2 regions of the Paenibacillus sp. FSL R5-0341 genome follow, and region 2 is predicted to be linked to the other one. Evidence: riboswitches for the same ligand, from Rfam matches in the RefSeq annotation. Region 2 holds a riboswitch; the other holds the start of a gene.

What was found. A riboswitch is a leader RNA that binds a small molecule or an ion and turns the genes downstream of it on or off. The one in region 2 is predicted to bind thiamine pyrophosphate.
Region 1: it holds a riboswitch for thiamine pyrophosphate, as region 2 does, so the genes downstream of both, MKX75_RS02260 (ABC transporter substrate-binding protein) here and thiC (phosphomethylpyrimidine synthase ThiC) in region 2, are expected to answer to the same signal.

What each region holds. Positions count from the first base shown of each region.
Region 1 covers NZ_CP150241.1:462,074-467,827, reverse strand. Annotated here, with positions in the region: gene MKX75_RS02275 (MFS transporter) at 59-1,294, shown strand; gene MKX75_RS02270 (hypothetical protein) at 1,731-2,240, opposite strand; gene MKX75_RS02265 (VOC family protein) at 2,467-2,853, shown strand; TPP riboswitch at 3,015-3,127, shown strand; gene MKX75_RS02260 (ABC transporter substrate-binding protein) at 3,334-4,374, shown strand; gene MKX75_RS02255 (thiamine-binding protein) at 4,629-4,919, shown strand; gene MKX75_RS02250 (ABC transporter permease) at 4,919-5,677, shown strand; gene MKX75_RS02245 (ABC transporter ATP-binding protein) at 5,715-5,754, shown strand, end outside.
Region 2 covers NZ_CP150241.1:696,806-702,559, reverse strand. Annotated here, with positions in the region: gene thiC (phosphomethylpyrimidine synthase ThiC) at 90-1,868, opposite strand; TPP riboswitch at 2,290-2,403, opposite strand; gene MKX75_RS03305 (IclR family transcriptional regulator) at 2,553-3,296, opposite strand; gene MKX75_RS03300 (alpha/beta hydrolase) at 3,656-4,681, shown strand; gene MKX75_RS03295 (Fe-Mn family superoxide dismutase) at 4,886-5,754, shown strand, end outside.

The sequences.
Region 1 (5,754 bases), 230 kb from region 2:
CCATGATTACGCTTTATTCTGATTCTCAATTTATGTATATAAGTAGAAGGAGTTCGTTATGAAAAAATTACTGTGGATCGGATGTCTGTCCTATTTCCTGATTGGACTGGCACACGTTGTACTCGGTTCCATTCTACCGGTTGCACTTGAACATTACGGCAAAGATTATAGCCAAGGCGGAACGCTGATCTTCGCTCAATTTGCCGGATTCCTGGGTGGTGTATTGTTATCCCCATGGCTGAACAGACGTTTCGGTAAACGGGGAGGTCTGTTAATCGCCACAGGGTTGCTCTGTATTGCAGAATTATCCTACATGCTGTTGCCACCATGGGGCTGGATGTTCGTCATCGCACCCGCAGCCGGCTTCGGATTCGGAATGGTTGAAGCTGTCATTGGCACCATTATCATCGCTGCAATCAAAGACAATACGGCCGTTGCCATGAGTCGACTGGAAGTGTTATTCGGAATCGGGGCGATGGTCATGCCGCTCATTGCCAGTGGTCTGATTGCTGCCGGATACTGGCGCCTTTCCTTTCTCGTTGTTGCGATCTGCGCAGCACTAACCTTTATATTCTGGGCGAAAGGATCATTCGGTGAGCTAGACCAGGTGCTGGATCGACGAGGTTCAAATCATGCTTCGGTACATACGCACTCTGCTGGAACATCGGGTGAGATGCACACCGCACCTGCCAGTTCATCCGGCCCAACCTATCGCGGACGTAACCTGACTCTGCTAGTACTATTCGTCCTGTTCTTCTTCCTATACGTTGGCACGGAGATGAGTCTTGCGAACTTCATGCCAGCGATCCTGATTGAGAAAATGAACATGAAGGAAGCCGGAGCAGCGCTTAGCGTCACCTGTTTCTGGATTGCCATGTCTGTGGGAAGACTCTTCGCCGGGTATATCGCAGAGAAATTCCAATACCGCGTGTATGTCCTGTACAGTTGTCTCGCGTCTGTTCTTTTGTTAATGGTATTTCCATTTACGAACCAAATCTGGTCTGCGTTTCTCATCATCTTGCTGCTTGGACTTGCGATGTCAGGAATTTTCTCCATTGCCCTTGTCTTCGCCAGTAAACTGCTGCCTGGAACCGAAGAATCCACACCCAGCATTTTGATTGCCTCAGGCGGGGTTGGCGGTGCCATTCTGCCTTTGACGACGGGGTGGAGTCTTGATCATCTGGCGGTTAATCAGTCTGCATGGATGCTTGCGATCTTTGCGGTTGGCCTGCTTGTCATTAGCGTGATCACATATCAATGGCAGAACAAATATGTCGTAGATCCAGCAACTTAACAGTTATGTGTTGATGCAGTCCTGAGAATTAGAATCAGAATTAGAGTACCTATTAAATACATCAAGATGCCCACCTTCATGACCTGACAGTGGACATCTTTTTTGTAGCGTTATTCCATTCTAACGAACCTGGCACACGCTATTCATCTGCATTTCAGGATATTTGAAATCTAACGAATCCTAGAGACGTTATTATAGTTAATTATCTCAAATTCAAGGTCTCGTTGGAGGTTTTTTGCATAATAACGCCGCTGAGATTCGTTAGATTTCTCATTCCCTAGAAACTGGCCTAATAAGGTGTCCTCGATTCGTTAGCACTGTTATCATGGTGGGAAGTGCCCTATCTTTTCCTCTCTAATCACCTTTCATGAAAGGTGATCATGCGAACTATTCTTTTGCACAAGATTGCCCAGGAAATACTTTAGGCCCATCTGAATCACACACTTTTGTTAACGACAGGCATTACGGGCCCGTTATCCTTGATAAATTTACCGAATACATATCGGACGAGTGGCCCCAGAACGATCAACTGATATGGAAGTGCCAAGCTGAAGTTACGAGCGATCGTCTGAAGATAGGTACGGAATATGGAACCCCCACTTAACTGATCCGCAAGATATGCCGAGATCATTCCATACATGGACATGATCAGAACCATGCCAATTACCATAAAAAATGACATGGCGAGCACACCAAGAATCTTGTTGGACTTGTCGAAAGGCAAGGAGAATGCAATCTTTCTCGCCACAGGGCCAACAATGAAGGATTCCACCAGAAACGCGATGACAAAACACAATATGAATTGAAGCATTATTTCAAGCGGGGACATCTTACCGAGTAACCCACTGTGCCATAGATTGAAGAACATCATGACCACGACCATCCCTGTACACATCATTAATCCGAAAATAATTTGTTCCTTCTTGCTTGTTGGCAATTCTCTCATCCTCTCTGTTTACCTTCGTAATTATAGAGATGATGAACCCCACCACATAAGTGAACATTCTGTGAACTACATAATAAATAGATGGTTACTCCAGCTCAATTTCACACGTGTACATATCACTAATCCCTACTTGACAGCTAGGTTTTATACAACTATCATACTCCTTAATATGCTAGGGAAATGTTGGTCAAAAATACATTCACGGATCATAAGGGGGATTACTACGATGAGTTTTCAAAAGCGCATCGACCACGTCGGCATTGCCGTTCGTGATCTGGATACCACACTCCGTTTCTATACGGAGGTTGTTGGACTGGAACTGAAAGACCGGGTGACACATACAAACGGCGTCATTCAGCTTGCCTTCCTCGGCTTCAATGGAAGCAATGAGACGGAAATAGAGTTAATTCAAGGGTACAGCGACAAGCTGCCTGCCGAAGGTACGGTGCACCATTTTGCCATCCATGTAGATGACCTTGATTCTGAGTACAAACGCGTCCAAGCCACCGAAGCCGAATTTATCGATGGAGAAATCATCACACTGCCTAACGGTTACCGTTATTTCTTCATCTATGGTCCGGAGAAAGAATGGATCGAATTCTTCCAACGTTGAGAAATTCAGCTGGAGTGTGGACAGTTAGGACGGTTCAATAATGACCTCTGTAATTCGTTTGATGGATGGCATGCTCCACTCCGACCGCACTCTATCCAGTTCCTGACTGGACACGTTCCACCCGCTGGCCTATAATTACACCTAGTAATGCCCGTAACTTCATAGTTTCCCAGGGGAGTCGGAATTGGCCGGCTGAGAGTGTATCCCACCAAGATACTAACCCTTAGACCTGATCTGGATCATGCCAGCGTAGGAATCGGAGTATATCGAAATGGCACAGCCCTATGGCTGAACGCCACCTCTCTAACGCCTGCACGCGTCCCGGATTACGGGACGCTTTTTTTGTTTTATTTATCGAAACAAAAATAAGTCATCCAGATCCAACTGGTATAAATCTGTCGATTTATGCAAGATGATTGGATATGAAGCCAAGGAGTACCCGTGCCAATCGGCCGGACATACCGAAGGAGAGAATCAAAAATGAATTGGCGTAAAACAATGGGATTGTTGCTCTTATGCGTACTACTGGTGACGGTGGCCGCATGTGGCGGCAAAGAAGCTGCCCCGGCAGAACAGAACGGCAGCACGAATACGGAAAGCAGCAACGAAGGTGACACTGCCGCTCTGAAAGATATTAGAGTGGTGCTCGACTGGACACCGAATACGAATCATACCGGCCTGTATGCGGCCGTGGATCAAGGTTTTTATAAGGCAGAAGGCTTGAACGTGGAGATTGTTCAACCAGGTGCTGGTGGAGCAGATACGATGGTTGCATCGAATGAAGTGCCTTTTGGCGTAAGTTATCAGGAGAGTGTAACTCAAGCCCGCACACAGGGTGTTCCACTCGTCTCCATTGCAGCAGTTATTCAGCATAATACATCCGGGTTCGCTGCTCCGGCGGATCGAAATATCAAGTCACCCAAAGATTTTGAAGGTAAAACTTATGGCGGTTGGGGCTCTCCTGTTGAAGAAGCCGTGATGCAATCCATTATGGAGGGCGACGGAGCTGATGTATCCAAAGTGAAAAACATTAACATGGGTGACGCTGACTTTTTCACCGCAGTCAAACGGGACATCGATTTCGCGTGGATTTTCTACGCTTGGACGGGTATTGAAGCCGAACTGCGCGGAGAACCGATCGACATGTTATATGTGAAAGATTATTCAGATGCACTGGATTACTACACACCTGTCCTCGTAACGAACGAGCAGACGATTCAGAACGATCCTGAGCTGGTGAAAGCATTCTTGAAAGCCACTTCCGAAGGATATCAATACGCGATTGATCATCCCGAAGATGCAGCGAACATTCTGATCAAAGCTGTACCGGATCTGGACAAGGAATTGGTACTGGCAAGCCAGAAATGGCTCAGTCCCAAGTACACAGATGACGCCCCACGCTGGGGTGAACAAAAACAGGAAGTGTGGCAGAACTACACCGACTGGATGTTTAGCAAACAACTGCTGGATGAACAGATCGATGTGAGCAAAGCATATACAAACGAGTTTTTACCCCAATAAAAATTGCTTAAGTTTAACTTTTTCACACAAGAACGAAGAGTGCAGAACCCATCTGAAGAAGCGAAGCGCCCACCTAAAAGCTTTCTGAAAGAAAGCTCCTTCGGAAGCATATGCTATCCCCGGATTTCTTCCATTAGAATTCATTAAAGAAATCCGGGGATAACAGTGATCGGAAGAGGGTACTGCAATCGAAGTTATAAGTGTAAATCTGGTTCAATTCATGCAATTTATCACGAAAGGAGCCGTGATCTCTCATGGCAAGCACACTACTTAGCATTCAGGTTATTCCGAAAACGCCAAATGGCGAGAACTCTTATCCTTACGTAGATCGTGCCATTGAAGTTATTCAGCAATCTGGCCTGAAGTATCAGGTGAACGCGCTCGACACCACGATGGAGGGGGAACTGGAAGAACTGCTCGAGGTTGTCCGTAAAATGCACGAGGTACTCGTAGAGGCTGGCAGCCCAAGCATCATCTCTCAGATCAAAATCGCCCATAGCCCTACTGGCTTCAGCATGGATACCCTGACGGAGAAGTATCGCTAATGCCTGCCTATTTCAAAAGTGTATGGCCGCCCATTGTGGCGGTTATTCTCTTTATAGCGATATGGCAGGGAGCCGTCTCCCTGTTCCATATTGAGAAATGGATGCTGCCTGCACCGTCCGACATCGCCCGCGAAGCGACAACCCAGGCCGAGCGACTTGGCATGCATGCCTCCGCAACCATTCAGTTAACGCTGATCGGATTTGCGGCTGGCACAGCGGTCGGATTGCTGATTGCGATGGTGCTGCATTTGGTCCCTTTTCTCAAGTCAGCCCTGTATCCTTTACTTATTCTTAGTCAAAATATCCCGACCATCGCGCTCGCACCGCTCCTCTTAATCTGGTTCGGATTCGGGCTGCTGCCCAAGCTGATTACGATCATCCTGGTCTGTTTCTTCCCCGTTGCAGTGGCGGCCATGGACGGCTTGACCCGTACAGATGCAGCGATGATGAACTATATGCGCATGGCTGGTGCGAAACGTCATCAGATCTTCTGGAAGCTGGAGCTTCCCCATGCGCTGCCATCCGTGTTCTCCGGTGTCAAAATCGCCGCTACCTATAGCGTGATGGGTGCCATCATCGCCGAATGGATTGGTGCAGACAAGGGTATTGGTTATTATATGATGCTGCAAAAGTCAGCTTATCGTACGGACCGCCTATTCGTGGCGATCATGATTATTGTCGCGCTCAGCTTGCTGCTCTTCCTGCTCATTGCGCTGCTGGAGAAGCTGCTCGTGCGCTGGCGGCCACAGAAGCGATAGTAAAGATGTAATCTGTATATTAGGAAGTGATGATCATATGAATCGGCAACAGGACGGACAAGTCCTGCCTAGAGGAG
Region 2 (5,754 bases):
ACAGCAAAAAAAGCCGTTCTTCTCTGCAATGACAGAGAGGGACGGCTTTATCTCTATTTCAGACTGCCCAGCTTACGCTGTAGTGACGCCTAGGAACGTGTTCGATACTCCTCCTCGGCCTTTTCCTGCATGCCCGCTGCTACAGCTTCATGATCAGACAATCCTTTGTCCGCTGCAAAGGCACGAATGTCCTGCGTAATGCGCATGCTACAGAACTTCGGTCCGCACATGGAGCAGAAATGAGCTTCTTTGGCGCCTTCTGCCGGCAGCGTCTCATCATGGTAGGATAATGCCCGTTCCGGGTCCAGAGACAGATTGAATTGGTCCCTCCAGCGGAACTCGAAGCGCGCCTTGGACAATGCATCATCTCGGCGTTGAGCACGTGGATGGCCTTTCGCCAGATCGGCGGCATGAGCAGCGATCTTGTAGGCAATAACCCCTTCGCGCACATCATCCTTGTTGGGCAGGCCCAGATGTTCTTTTGGCGTAACATAACAGAGCATGGACGTGCCGAACCAGCCAATCATAGCCGCCCCAATGGCGGACGTGATGTGATCGTATCCTGGCGCAATGTCGGTCGTTAGCGGCCCAAGTGTGTAGAACGGTGCTTCTTTGCAGATTTCCATCTGCAAGTCCACATTCTCCTTGATCTTATGCATCGGCACATGCCCCGGACCTTCGATCATCACCTGCACATCATGCTTCCACGCGATCTGCGTCAGCTCCCCGAGCGTAGCCAGTTCCGCCATCTGCGCTTCATCGTTGGCATCGTAGATACTGCCTGGACGAAGTCCATCTCCCAGTGAAAATGCCACATCATACCTTTTCATAATCTCGCAGATTTCTTCAAAATGGGTGTACAAAAAATTCTCCTGATGATGCGCAAGACACCATGCTGCCATAATGGACCCGCCTCGAGACACAATGCCTGTCATTCGCTTGGCGGTCATCGGGATATAACGTAGTAGCACGCCTGCATGAATCGTAAAGTAATCCACGCCCTGCTCTGCCTGCTCAATGAGGGTGTCACGGTACAACTCCCAGGTCAGCGCTTCCGCTTCGCCATTCACCTTCTCCAGCGCCTGATAGAGCGGCACCGTGCCAATCGGCACTGGTGAATTGCGGATGATCCATTCCCGGGTCGTATGAATGTCTTTGCCTGTGGACAGATCCATCACGGTATCCGATCCCCAACGTACCGCCCAAGTCATCTTCTCCACCTCTTCCTCGATGGAAGAGGATACGGCAGAATTACCAATGTTGGCATTGATCTTCACGTGAAAATGACGACCGATCAACATCGGCTCACTCTCCGGGTGATTGATGTTGGATGGCAGAATGGCCCGTCCACTCGCCAGCTCCTGCCGCACAAATTCCGGCTCCACGCCTTCACGAATGGCGGCAAATTCCATCTCTGCCGTAATGACTCCCTGCCTCGCGTAGTGCATCTGAGTCACACAGCGTCCTGGCTGTGCCCGTAGCGGTTTTCCGCGCAATCCAGGGTACTCTTCGGCTCCAGCTCTCTTTCCTCCGGGCTTCAGTCCGTTATCCTCCGGTTGGTCTTGGTAAGCTTCGACATCACCACGCGCTGTGATCCAACGGGTGCGCAGAGCTGGTAGACCTGCGCGGATATCCGCGTGAAATGCGGGATCAGTCATGGGGCCGCTCGTATCGTAGACACGCAGCGGTTCGTTATGCTCCACCCCTTGGGGAGTATTCGTGTCATGAAGGGCTATTTCACGCTCCGGAACAGCAATGTCCGGCCGTGAGCCCTGAATGTAGACTTTACGGCTACCCGGAAAGGGCTGAACCCGTCCGGCCGCGCTTGTTTCCTTTTCCACCTGCTGACCGTTATGTTCCTGTTCCATCGCTTGTTGTCCCGTTTGATTTCCTGTACTCATGTTCGATTGTCTCCTCCTCAGTGTTCGTTCGCTTGGTTTGGTTGGTATCATCATTAACTTGGTTACGTACCTGTCCCAAATCATGCGCAATGCAGAGAAGAAAGAGCGATCCTACGCCAGACCAGGGGAGACATCATTCATGTACAGTTAACAACAGAACGGAGGTTACCACAGATCATGGATCTATGGCGACTTCTCTCTTTGGCCTAATCCACTTTCGCAGGTTACTGAAAAAGAAGTCCATGGAGTATGTGCTATATCGCCCGTTCACTGTATATAAAAAAGCCGGTCCCCGAAGGAACCGACTTTTAATGTCCATCACCAATAATGCACCTTCATGCAGCTCCTTAACGGAGACTACAAGGGTCACATCATGTGGTGGTTGTGGTCATATCGCCGATTACTTCCCTACGCTGGTATGATCCAGATCAGGTGCAAAGGGTCCGGAATCTCATGCGATTCCGTCTCAGTCCGGACAATTCGGACTCCCCCAGTAACGTTAACAAGTTGCAGCATACACACGCCGCAGTTCATATTCAATGAAGCTGGCCCCGATGGGCCGTCCATAACAGATTAGCGCAACCGGAACATAAAAACAACCTTTATATTCCAAATGATCAAACTCCATTGGAGACGAACCTTACATCAACATCAGGATAACATGAGCCCCATCTGCGTAGCCGATTCCTTTAATACAGGTGCATATTCATGCAAAGTCTCCTGTGAAAGTCGACTGACAGGTCCCGAGACCGAGAGGGCAGCTGCAATATTGCCTCTGCGATCCATAATTGGTACCGATACCGCGGCAGCCCCCGGCTCACGTTCCTCATAACTTGTGGCATATCCGTTATCCCGGATGTCTCCCATCTGCGCCAAATACACCGCCGGATCAATAAACACTGGCCATTCCGGTCCATTCATCAGTTCTTCACGATCATCGTCCGTGGCAAAAGCCATCAGGACTTTGCTGGAAGCCCCCACAGACAACGGGAGTCTAACGCCAACGGGAGCGACACGGCGAATCGCCTGATCACTTTGCACCGCCTGAATCCGAATCCGTTCACTGCCATCACGCAGGTACAGACTTACCGTCTCCCCCAATCGATCTCTCAGTCGCTCCATCGCAGGCAGCAATAGAATAGCCGGATCATCACTGCGGGACATATGAGCTGACAGCTCCCAGATTCGGATGCCAAGTCGGTACTTCTCCGTTGCCGCATCCCGGATCACGAACCCTCGATCCTCCAGCGTAGCCATCAGGCGGTGCACTGTACTTTTGTGCAAACCAATCTGGCTGGCAATCTCGGTGAGTCCCAGATCACTGCGTGTGGTAAAACATAATAATATATCCAGCGCCCGTTCCACAGCCCGGACGGTTAACTTACGATCTTCCATGGCATAATGCCCTCCTCATGTTTCATCACATGAAACTTGGTTACATAAATTATATGAGAAACGGTCTCATCTGTAAACCAAAAAGAGCCAAATTCAGAATAGGAGAAAGTGTAAAATTTTCCTTTTTATAAGACTTAATCCCCTGTAATTTGCACACTAAGGTAATGTTACCCATATATCTTAAGAACTATATAACAATTGCGTAACAAATGCCCTCAATCAATTGACTTTGACTATATTGGAACATACGATAAAGATATATTACATTAAGATATCGCTCTGAAGCAGGCTCTGAAATAGACGCAATTCTCTTTTCATGTCGTTGTTATCTTCAACTGAACTTCAAAGGAGGGGCATTCATGTATCCAACATCCCAGAGCGAAGCCCCGCTGCAAACAAAAGTGTCCGATCTGCCCTCTTCGCTATCACCGAGGCTGATTCGGTTCAAACATATTATCGTAGCGTTGCTGCTCTCCGTTGTATTTTTTCTACTGTTTTGTTTTATTGCACTGCATGGTTATATCGCATGGGTATTATCCAATCCAACAGTAGCGCCGGTCTTCTCCAATCCGATGCAGGCCAAGAATATGAAGTACGAAGACATCACGTTCCCGGCAGCAGATGGCAGCCGGACGATGCAGGGATGGTATATTCCTGCTGACAATGCCGCAAGCAAAACGATTATTTTCAGTCACGGCTATGGTGCCAATCGTGAAGAAACATGGGTACCCATGTATGACCTGGCACACTATGCCCATCAACTTGGGTTCAACGTCGTCATGTTCGATTATGGCTTCGCCTCCCAGGTGAACAAAGCTGTAGCCACCGGTGGCAAAGCTGAGTCACAGCAATTGCTGGGCGCGATCCAGTTTGCCAAGCAGCGCGGTGCACAGGAACTGGTTGTCTGGGGCTTCTCCATGGGTGCCGGTACGGCGCTACAAACCGGACTGATTACGCAGGAAGTCGATGCGATGATTCTGGACAGTGCGTTCCTGCTGGAGCCAGATACGCTGTATCACAACATTCACAACCAGATCGATCTCCCGCGTCAGCCTACACTGGAGATCATGAAGCTGTTGTTCCCTGTTCTGAATGGTACCGGATTGCAACAGATCCCTTATCAGGAAGTGAAAAAAGAGGACTATCCGTTCCCGATCTTCTTCATTCATGGTACGGAAGACGAGAAGGCTCCATACCCGATTGCAGAGCAACTCGCCGCCAACCAGACTAATCCGTATTCGGATGTATGGATTGTCCAGGACGCGCATCATGAACTTATTTTCCGGGAGCATCCGAAAGAATACCTGCGCCGTGTCTCAACTTTCCTGAGTCATGTAACGAAGACAAGCAGTGACGATGTGCAAAACACGAATAGTGGACAATAACCAAATTTCAATCCTCGAACTTTTCGTTCATTCCAGAGCCCTCAGGGGCTCTTTTTTTTTGCACTCATAGGACAACAGGCTCGCGGAATATACTCTTGTGACGCATGAACAGACGGTCTGAACGCATAGATCATTGGTCGGATTAGGTTACCTGTATGAACTATTTTGCATTTTTGAATTTCATCTGGAGGAGGTCTCGCGTATATGAACTGGTATGAATATGGTCACCTGCTGCCTCTGCGGATATTGGAGGAAATTCGTTTCTGGAAGGAGCAGGAGAAGGAACATACGCTCGTTATTCGTGCACTGGTTCCTGATCTGGAGCCCGCATACGTCAAGGTATTGGAGGAATGGGAGGCTATCTTTGCAAACAGCGAGCGAGTAGCGAATCAGATTTTAAAACAACTATTGCCCGCAACTCATCCACCTGCTCCTTACATCATTCGTTGTATCGATCAACTTGTGGCGGCAGCTCGTCAGCAATCCAGGGAGTTCATCAAGCAGCTGTATGTTCTTCTGGAGCAAAGTACTGCTGTGCAAGCTGTTCCGCTTGCCAAAGTACTCATTCTGCATTTTATTCGCGAATCGGAGTACTTTCTGGGTGTATTGGATACGCTCGGTCAACCTGGCATCTTGCGAGAAACGGATTCCGAGCCATCACTTTTGCTGGAAAATGCGTTGCATGCCTCAGGGTCAGGAAGCATCCATCGCCAAGCTTCAGAAGCTCCAGCTTCCCCAGAGGGAAATGAAAATGCACCTGTTGCTTCAGCACAGATCCAATCCGCAGCACTTCAGCCTTCCCCCAGCGGAAGTGCTGCGAGCCAGCCTGTCTCTACCTCACCTCAGGTCAAAGAAAAGCCGGTACCCATTGGAGGACACACACTTCCTCCCCTTCCCTATGCGTACAATGCGCTGGAGCCACATATTGATGAGCTGACGATGCGTATCCATCATGACAAACACCATCAATCTTATGTGGACGGACTAAATATAGCAGAGAAAAAACTGGCGGAATCGCGAAAAAAGAATAACTTTGAACTCATCAAGCACTGGGAACGTGAACTCGCCTTTAA